2 regions of the Pseudomonas sp. PB103 genome follow, and region 2 is predicted to be linked to the other one. Evidence: riboswitches for the same ligand, from Rfam matches in the RefSeq annotation. Region 2 holds a riboswitch; the other holds the start of a gene.
What was found. A riboswitch is a leader RNA that binds a small molecule or an ion and turns the genes downstream of it on or off. The one in region 2 is predicted to bind cobalamin.

Region 1 (4,167 bases), on a different contig from region 2:
ACGGCTTGCCCGCCGCATGGTGCGCACGGATTGCCGCAACCATCGCGGTGTTCTGCGACAACGCAACATGGTGCAATTCCGGATAACCGCCCGGCAGGTACAGACTGTCCGCCTCCGGCAATTGCGTATCGCGGATCGGCGAGAAAAAGCTCAACTCGGCGCCCATCGCGCGCAGCAGATCCAGGCTAGCGCCGTAAGTGAAGGCAAACGCCTCATCACGTGCAACGGCAATGCGCACATTCTTCAGCAGCGGCTCAACCGCGACGACGTCCGGCGCGGCAAATTCCACGGCCGGTGGCAGCGCTACCTCGCAGCTGCTGGCGAGCGCTTCGGCTGCGGCGTCGAGGCGCACATCGAGGTCATTCAGTTCGCTGGCCTGAACCAGCCCCAGATGCCGACTTGGCAATTCGATGCCGGTCTCGCGCGACAACGCGCCGTACCAACGCAGACCTTCGGTAAGACTGCCTTCCAACAATTGCGCATGGCGCAACGTGCCAACCCGGTTGGCCAACACCCCGGCAAATGGCAGATCCGGCTGATACTTGGCCAGTCCCAGCGCCAGCGCACCAAAGGTCTGCGCCATCGCTGTGCCGTCGATCACTCCGAGCACCGGCACACCAAAATGCCGCGCCAGATCCGCGCTCGAGGGCGTACCGTCAAAGAGGCCCATCACGCCTTCGATCAGAATCAGATCCGCCTCGGCAGCGGCTTCCCACAACAGACGACGACTCTCCTGCTCGCCGACCATCCACATGTCCAGTTGATACACCGGCGCACCGCTGGCGCGCTCGAGGATCATCGGGTCGAGAAAGTCCGGGCCGCATTTGAACACGCGCACTTTGCGCCCCTGATTGCGATGCAAACGGGCGAGCGCAGCGGTGACAGTGGTCTTGCCCTGACCGGAAGCCGGCGCGGCGATGAGTACCGCCGGGCAGTGACGTGGTTGATTCAAAGTTCGACGCCTTTCTGCGCTTTGATGCCGGCCTGGAAGGCGTGTTTGAGCATGCCCATTTCGGTGACCGTGTCGCCCATCTCGATCATTTCCGGCTTGGCCGCGCGACCGGTGACGATCACGTGCTGCATCGGCGGACGTGCCTGCAGATCGCTGAGCACCTGATCCAGATCGAGGTAACCGTGCTTGAGGGCGATGTTCAATTCATCGAGCACCACCAGGCCGATCGACGGATCACGCAGCAGCTCACGGGAAACCGCCCATGCCGCTTCGGCTGCAGCGATGTCGCGCTGGCGATCCTGGGTTTCCCAGGTGAAGCCCTCGCCCATCACATGGAAGCGCACTTGCTCGGGGAAGCGGCGGAAGAACAATTCTTCGCCGGTGCTGTTCCGCCCCTTGATGAACTGCACCACACCGCACTGCATGCCGTGCCCCATGGCGCGGGCGAGCATGCCGAACGCCGAGCTGCTTTTGCCTTTGCCGTTGCCGGTCAGCACCAGCACCAGGCCGCACTCGTCGGGGGAGTTGGCGATGCGTTCGTCGATCACGGCTTTTTTGCGCTGCATACGCGCCAGATGGCGTTCGTCGCGCTCGGGGGAATCAGTCATGGGGGAGCTCTCCGTTGGGGCTGGATAACGGCGGGCAGGCACAAGAATAGACGGCAAAAAGCCTGGCATCGCCCACCGTGATGCCGCTGGATGGATCAGGCCGGTCTCCGGGCTCATGAGCGGCGTTGGCCTGGCTGCGCGCCTTCCCGCTTCTGTCGAGGCAGTGGCTCAAGGCGCAGCTTTTACTCATTTACCGTTGCGGGGGCAGCGCCGGGATCGTGATTGTTCTTCACCTGAAGACAACCCTCACCGGCTTCCCTGTTTCACTCTGTCGACGTGGGTCACAGAGCACCTGAAACAAGCCGCGAAGGTTAGAGGGTTGGGGGTGGAGCGTCAATTAAAGAGGCGGCCATCGGGCGAATAACTGCCGTCGATCAATTATCCGGCGCCAATCTTGTGCCACACTGATACAAATGATATCAAAGAGCCATGCTTTTCCCGAAAAAGCCCATCACAAGAATAAGGATGATGACGATGCAAGGCATGATCATCAGCAACCCGCGCCTGGAATTCCTGCGCCCGCTGCTTGAACGCTGGTTTGACTGTATCGACCGCTTTAACGCCGTACGCGGCGACAGCGACACACCGTACTGGCATGACGAGAAAGCCAATCTCGGCCTGCTCTCGGCAGCGGCGTGGATGGCCGAACTGGTCACCCTGAACGACACGCCCACGCGCAAACAGAATGAAGAAGGCGAGCGCAATGCCCGCGCCGACCTGTTCATTGCCAGCGCCGAAGATCGCGCTTACATTCAGGCCACGCAGCGCTGGCCACGGGTCACCAACCTCAACCTGACCCAAGCCCTGCTCGACATTACCAACGATGCCAAACGCATCAGCTTTGCCAGCGACCTCAAGCTCGGCTGCCTGTTTGTCGCCCCGCAAAAAGCCCAGCACAGCGCCAGCCCCGAAGAGCTGCAAGACATGGTCGACGACCTGCAAAAGGAACACACCTGCGCGGTCGCCTGGTATTTCCCCTACGCCTACCGCAAATTGCGCAGCGAAGCCGGCAATTATCATCCCGGCATTGCCGTGCTGTTCAAGGAAGCCCGCGGCTGAGCAGTTGAACCATCGGGCTTGCGCCCTCCTCTATGATTAGGAATGCATTCATAGGGAAGATCAGCAATGCGCAAGCCCCAGCTCGTTTTCGTCATCGCCCTCGCCGGAGGGCTCGCCGCCTGCGGTGAATCCTCCAGCCTGCAAGTCACCGACGGCACCGGCCCGTCGCCGAAATTGCCTGAACCGAACAAGACCCTGATCCCGACGGTGAACATCGCCCCGGCGATCGGCTGGCCCGAGGGCGGCAAACCGACGGCGGCGGCCGGCACTCAAGTCGCGGCATTTGCCGAAGGCCTCGATCACCCGCGCTGGCTCTACGTGCTGCCCAACGGTGATGTGCTGGTGGCGGAAACCAATGCCCCTCCGAAACCCGACGACAGCAGCGGCGTTCGTGGCTGGGTCATGAAGAAAGTCATGGGCAAGGCCGGGGCCGGCGTGCCGAGCCCGAACCGCATCACCCTGCTGCGCGACGCCGACCACGATGGCGTGGCCGAGACGCGCACGGTGTTTTTGCAGAACCTCAATTCGCCCTTTGGCATGACCCTGGTCGGCAATGATCTGTACGTCGCTGATACCGATCGCCTGTTGCGCTTTCACTACGAACCCGGCGCGACCGAGATCAAGTCGCAGCCAATCAAAGTGACCGATCTGCCCGGCGGCACGCTGAATCATCACTGGACCAAAAACGTGATTGCCAGCAAGGACGGTAGCAAGCTCTACGTCACTGTGGGCTCGAACAGTAACGTCGGCGAGAACGGCCTGGATAAAGAAGAAGGCCGCGCGGCGATCTGGGAAGTCGACCGGGCGACCGGCAATCACCGGATTTTCGCTTCGGGCATTCGCAACCCCAACGGCCTGGCTTGGGAGCCTACCAGCGGCGCACTGTGGACAGCGGTCAACGAGCGTGACGAGATCGGCAGCGACCTGGTGCCGGATTACATCACTTCAGTGAAGGACGGCGGTTTCTACGGCTGGCCGTTCAGTTATTACGGGCAGCACATCGATGTGCGGGTGTCGCCACAGAATCTGGATCTGGTGGCCAAGGCCATCGCCCCGGATTACGCGGTCGGCCCGCACACCGCATCGCTCGGCCTGAGCTTCGCCGAAGGCAACACCTTGCCAGCGCAGTTCAAGGAAGGCGCGTTCATCGGCCAGCATGGATCGTGGAACCGTAAACCGCACAGTGGCTACAAGGTGATTTTTGTGCCGTTTACCGGCGGCAAGCCGAGCGGCAAACCGGTGGATGTGCTGACCGGGTTCCTCGACAAGGACGAAAACGCGCTGGGGCGCCCGGTGGGCGTGGTGATCGACCAGCAAGGTGGCTTGTTGGTGGCGGATGATGTTGGCAACAAGGTTTGGCGAGTGTCCGCAACCAAATAAACCAGATGGCACATGCCCACGATTGGGAGGTTTTCACTTCGCTCTCGTGGACATGTCCAACTAACCCGCGCAACCCACAATCAATCAGTTGCGAAGGATCGAGTGCTTCAGCTTGCGCATTGCCACTTCAAAAAACACACCTAAAAACAACGACATTAACGCCCCCAT
Region 2 (4,167 bases):
AATCACAGGCAAAAAAAAGCTGCCACGAATGGCAGCAGAAACTTCAAGAACACGCGATGTATTGAGCCAAGCATAGACGCTGAATAATGACAGTGTCATGACAGCCGTAAATTCACTGAACCGCCCCTGCCCCGTCATCAGGCCGTCATCAAGATCACGGCAGAATCCTCGCAAACCGTCCTGCGCCGCGCGACGGTTGTTTTGCAAGGATTCCCATGAAAGAACACGCCCCGCTGTTCGCTGCCATCGACTTGGGTTCGAATGCCTTTCGCCTGATGATCGGCCAGTCGGTGCGCAGTCGCAAAGGCTTCCTGATTCAGGAAGTGAAAACCCTGCGCGAACCGGTGCGTCTTGCCGAAGGTTTTGACGGTGGTGCGCTGGATGCGTTGGCGCTGGATCGCGGCTGGCAGGCATTGGCGCGGTTCGGCAAAAAACTGCGCGGTTTCGAGGCCGGTCGGGTGCGCGCGGTGGCGACCAGTGCGGTGCGTGAAGCGGACAATGCGCAGCTGTTTCTGGCCAGTGCCGAACGGCATCTGGGCTTCCCGATCGACGTCATTTGCGGCCATGAAGAGGCGCGCCTGGTCTACGCCGGCGTGACTCACGCCTTGCCGAGCGCCGAAGACCTGCGCCTGGTGGTCGACATCGGCGGCGGTTCCACCGAGCTGATCCTCGGCCAGGGTTCACAGCCGTTGCTGACCGAGAGTATCGCCATCGGCAGCGGCACCTTGAGCACGCGTTTCTTTCGCGGCGGCGATGTGTCCGCCGGCGCGCTGCAGGAAGCCGAGCGCTTCGCCATCCTGCAGTTTGAAAAAGTTGCCCGGCGCTATCGTGCTCAGGGCTGGCAGCAGACCATCGGTTCGTCCGGCACCGCGCGCATGCTGGCCAAAGTGCTCAAGGCCAACCGCCTCAACGATTTGGGTCAGGACGGCATCACCTACGGCGGACTGCTGCGCCTGTCGCTGCTGCTGCTGAAAGTGAACAACGTCCAGCAACTGCAACTCGCCGGCCTGCAACCGCACCGCCAAAGCATTCTCCCCGGTGGACTGGTGTTGATGCTGGCGGCGTTCAAAGTGTTTGGCATCGCGCAAATGCTGCCCTCCGAACCGGGCCTGCGTTTGGGCGTGTTGCACGGTTTGATGAGCCAACACTAATCCTCGCTGCGGCAGATTCGTCTCCCCTTCAGCGGCTCGATCGACTACCATGCCGCCGCCGGTTCCCGAAGGGGACTAAGAGGGAATCCGAGATGCTCGCACAGCACTGACCGGAACTGCCCCCGCAACTGTAGGTGCCGAGCCTGCTCCACGACTGCCACTGGGTGAATCCCGGGAAGGCCGGAGCCAGGCGATGACGCATCAGTCAGGAGACCTGCCGGCACAGTGACTCACTAACCGGCGGGGTGTCCGGGAAGGACATCGTGCCGCGCGCATCTTCAATGGATGACCGGCCTTGCGCTGTTGCCCTGACCGCGTTCGATGGTGTGTTTCCAATCCGTACTCTCCCGCTCCGCGTACGGATTCCCCGGAGACTGCCTCATGCTGCTGCCCCGCGTTGCCACCTTCATCACTGGCCTGAGCCTTTGCACCCTGGCCCACGCGGCACCGACCGCATACCCGCTGACGGTGGAAAACTGCGGCAGCACCCTCACCTTCCAACACGCCCCGACGCGCACGGTGACCATCGGCCAGGCCGGCACGGAAATGCTTTACGCCCTGGGTCTGGGCGACAAAATCGTCGGCACTTCGCTGTGGTTCAACAACGTGCTGGCCAAGTACAAGGCGCAGAACGACCAGATCGAGCGCCTGGCCGATAACGAGCCGAGTTTTGAATCGGTGATCGGCAAGCGTCCGGAACTGGTCGCCGTGGAGCTGGAATGGATGGTCGGCCCGCAAGGCGCGGTCGGCACTCGCGAACAGTTTCATGAACTGAAGATTCCGACATACCTGTTGCCCTCCGATTGCGAAGCCAAGGACAACCTCGTCGGCGCCGACGGCACGCGCCTGGCCCCGTTTCGCATCGACACGATCTACAAGAGCGTCAGCCAACTGGCGCAAATCTTCGATGTGCAGGAGCGTGGCCAGCAGCTCAACGACGCACTCAAGGCCAGTCTCGCCCGCTCGATTGCCACCGCCCAGGGCAAACAGCTGAAGGACGCCAGCGCGCTGGTCTGGTTCTCCAGCGCACAGATGGACATCGAGCCGTTCGTGGCCGGACACAAAGGCATTCCCGATTTCATGCTCAGCACCCTCGGCGTGCGCAACGTGGTGCAATCCGATGAAGAGTGGCCAACGGTTGGCTGGGAAACCATCGCCAAGGCCAACCCGACCTTCCTCGTCATTGCCCGCATGGACCGCCGACGCTTCCCCGCTGACGACCATGAAAAGAAACTCGCCTTCCTGCGCAGCGACCCGGTGACGCGCAACATGGACGCGGTGAAACACAACCGCATCATCGTTCTCGACGCCATGGCCATGCAGGCCAGCCTGCGCATGTTCGATGGCCTGGAACAACTGGCCACGGCCATCAACGGCTATGACCTGTCGCAATGAGTGCAAGCCTGATCCGCACGCTGCTGGCCTTGGTGACACTGTTGATTGCAGTGGTCGCCGGCGTGGCCATCGGTGAAACCTCGATTGAACCGGGTGTGGTGTTGCAAGTCCTCGCCAACAAACTGTGGGGCGCCGGCTATGCGCTCGACCCCATCGACGAAGGCATTGTCTGGAACTATCGATTGACCCGCGCACTGGTCGCCGCGGCCTGTGGTGCCGGGTTGGCGACATGCGGGGTGATTTTGCAGTCGCTGTTGCGCAACCCGTTGGCCGATCCGTATCTGCTGGGCATTTCCGCCGGCGCCTCGACCGGCGCGGTGATGGTCGCATTGCTCGGCGTCGGCGCCGGGGTGGTTTCGCTGTCGGCGGGCGCGTTTGCCGGGGCGGTGACGGCGTTCGTGCTGGTGATTGTGCTGGCGCGGGTCAGCGGCTCGGCCAGTGGCACCGGACAAATCATTCTCGCGGGCATCGCCGGCTCGCAGCTGTTCAATGCACTGACCGCGTTTCTGATTACCCGCTCAGCCAGCTCGGAACAGGCGCGCGGCATCATGTTCTGGTTGCTCGGCAATCTCGGCGGCGTGCGTTGGCCGTCGGTGTGGCTGGCAGTGCCGGTGGCATTCGCCGGTCTGGTGGTGTGCCTGTGGCATCGTCGCGCGCTGGATGCGTTTACCTTTGGCGCAGACTCGGCGGCGTCCCTCGGCATTCCGGTGCGCCGGGTGCAGATTCTGCTGATCGGCTGTGCGGCGCTGGTGACAGCGGTGATGGTCTCGATTGTCGGCTCGATCGGCTTTGTCGGGCTGGTGATTCCGCATGCCGCACGTCTGCTGCTCGGCACCGGGCATGCTCGGCTGTTGCCGGCCAGTGCGTTGGGGGGCGCGGTGTTCTTGATCGCCGCCGACGTGTTGTCGCGCACCTTGATCAAGGGGCAGGTGATTCCGGTCGGCGTGATTACCGCGCTGGTCGGTGCGCCGGTGTTCGCGTTGATTCTGGTCGCACGCAGGTCTGCTCGATGAGCAGCGTTCTGAGTTGTTCCGGGTTGACCTTCAAGGTGCGCGGTGCCGAGCTGCTCAACGATGTCAGCCTTGCGGTCGAGCGCGGCGAGACCCTCGGTATCGTCGGGCCCAACGGTTCGGGCAAATCGACCCTGTTGAAACTGTTGGCCGGGTTGCGCGAACCGAGCGCTGGCGAGGTACTGCTCGACGGTCAGCGTCTGGGCAAAATGCCCCGCCGCAGCATTGCGCAGAAACTTGCGGTGGTCGAGCAACAGGCTGACACCGACGACGGCATTCGCGTGTTCGACGCTGTAGCGTTGGGGCGCACGCCGTGGCTGTCGGCGCTGCAACCGTGGTCGGCGGCAGACGATGCCATCGTCCAACAGGCGCTGACCGACGTTGACGCGACGCACCTGTGCAATCGTCTCTGGCGCAGCCTGTCGGGCGGTGAGCGACAACGGGTACACATCGCTCGGGCATTGGCGCAGCGACCGCAAATTCTATTGCTGGATGAGCCGGCCAATCATCTCGACATTCAGCACCAACTGACCATTCTCAACGTGGTGCAGGCATTGCCGGTGACCACGTTGATCGCCCTGCATGATCTGAATCAGGCGTTGAAATGCGAT

Region 1: linked by a shared signal. The riboswitch ahead of cobO (cob(I)yrinic acid a,c-diamide adenosyltransferase) and the one ahead of EJA70_RS12040 (ABC transporter substrate-binding protein) in region 2 are both predicted to bind cobalamin.

What each region holds. Positions count from the first base shown of each region.
Region 1 covers NZ_RWIL01000053.1:35,273-39,439, reverse strand. The annotation lists gene EJA70_RS10525 (cobyrinate a,c-diamide synthase) at 1-952, opposite strand, end outside; gene cobO (cob(I)yrinic acid a,c-diamide adenosyltransferase) at 949-1,560, opposite strand; cobalamin riboswitch at 1,641-1,871, opposite strand; gene EJA70_RS10515 (hypothetical protein) at 2,035-2,619, shown strand; gene EJA70_RS10510 (sorbosone dehydrogenase family protein) at 2,686-3,999, shown strand; gene EJA70_RS10505 (hypothetical protein) at 4,084-4,167, opposite strand, start outside.
Region 2 covers NZ_RWIL01000060.1:65,332-69,498, reverse strand. The annotation lists gene EJA70_RS12050 (hypothetical protein) at 1-207, opposite strand, end outside; gene EJA70_RS12045 (Ppx/GppA family phosphatase) at 216-1,151, shown strand; cobalamin riboswitch at 1,194-1,388, shown strand; gene EJA70_RS12040 (ABC transporter substrate-binding protein) at 1,533-2,546, shown strand; gene EJA70_RS12035 (iron ABC transporter permease) at 2,555-3,559, shown strand; gene EJA70_RS12030 (ABC transporter ATP-binding protein) at 3,556-4,167, shown strand, end outside.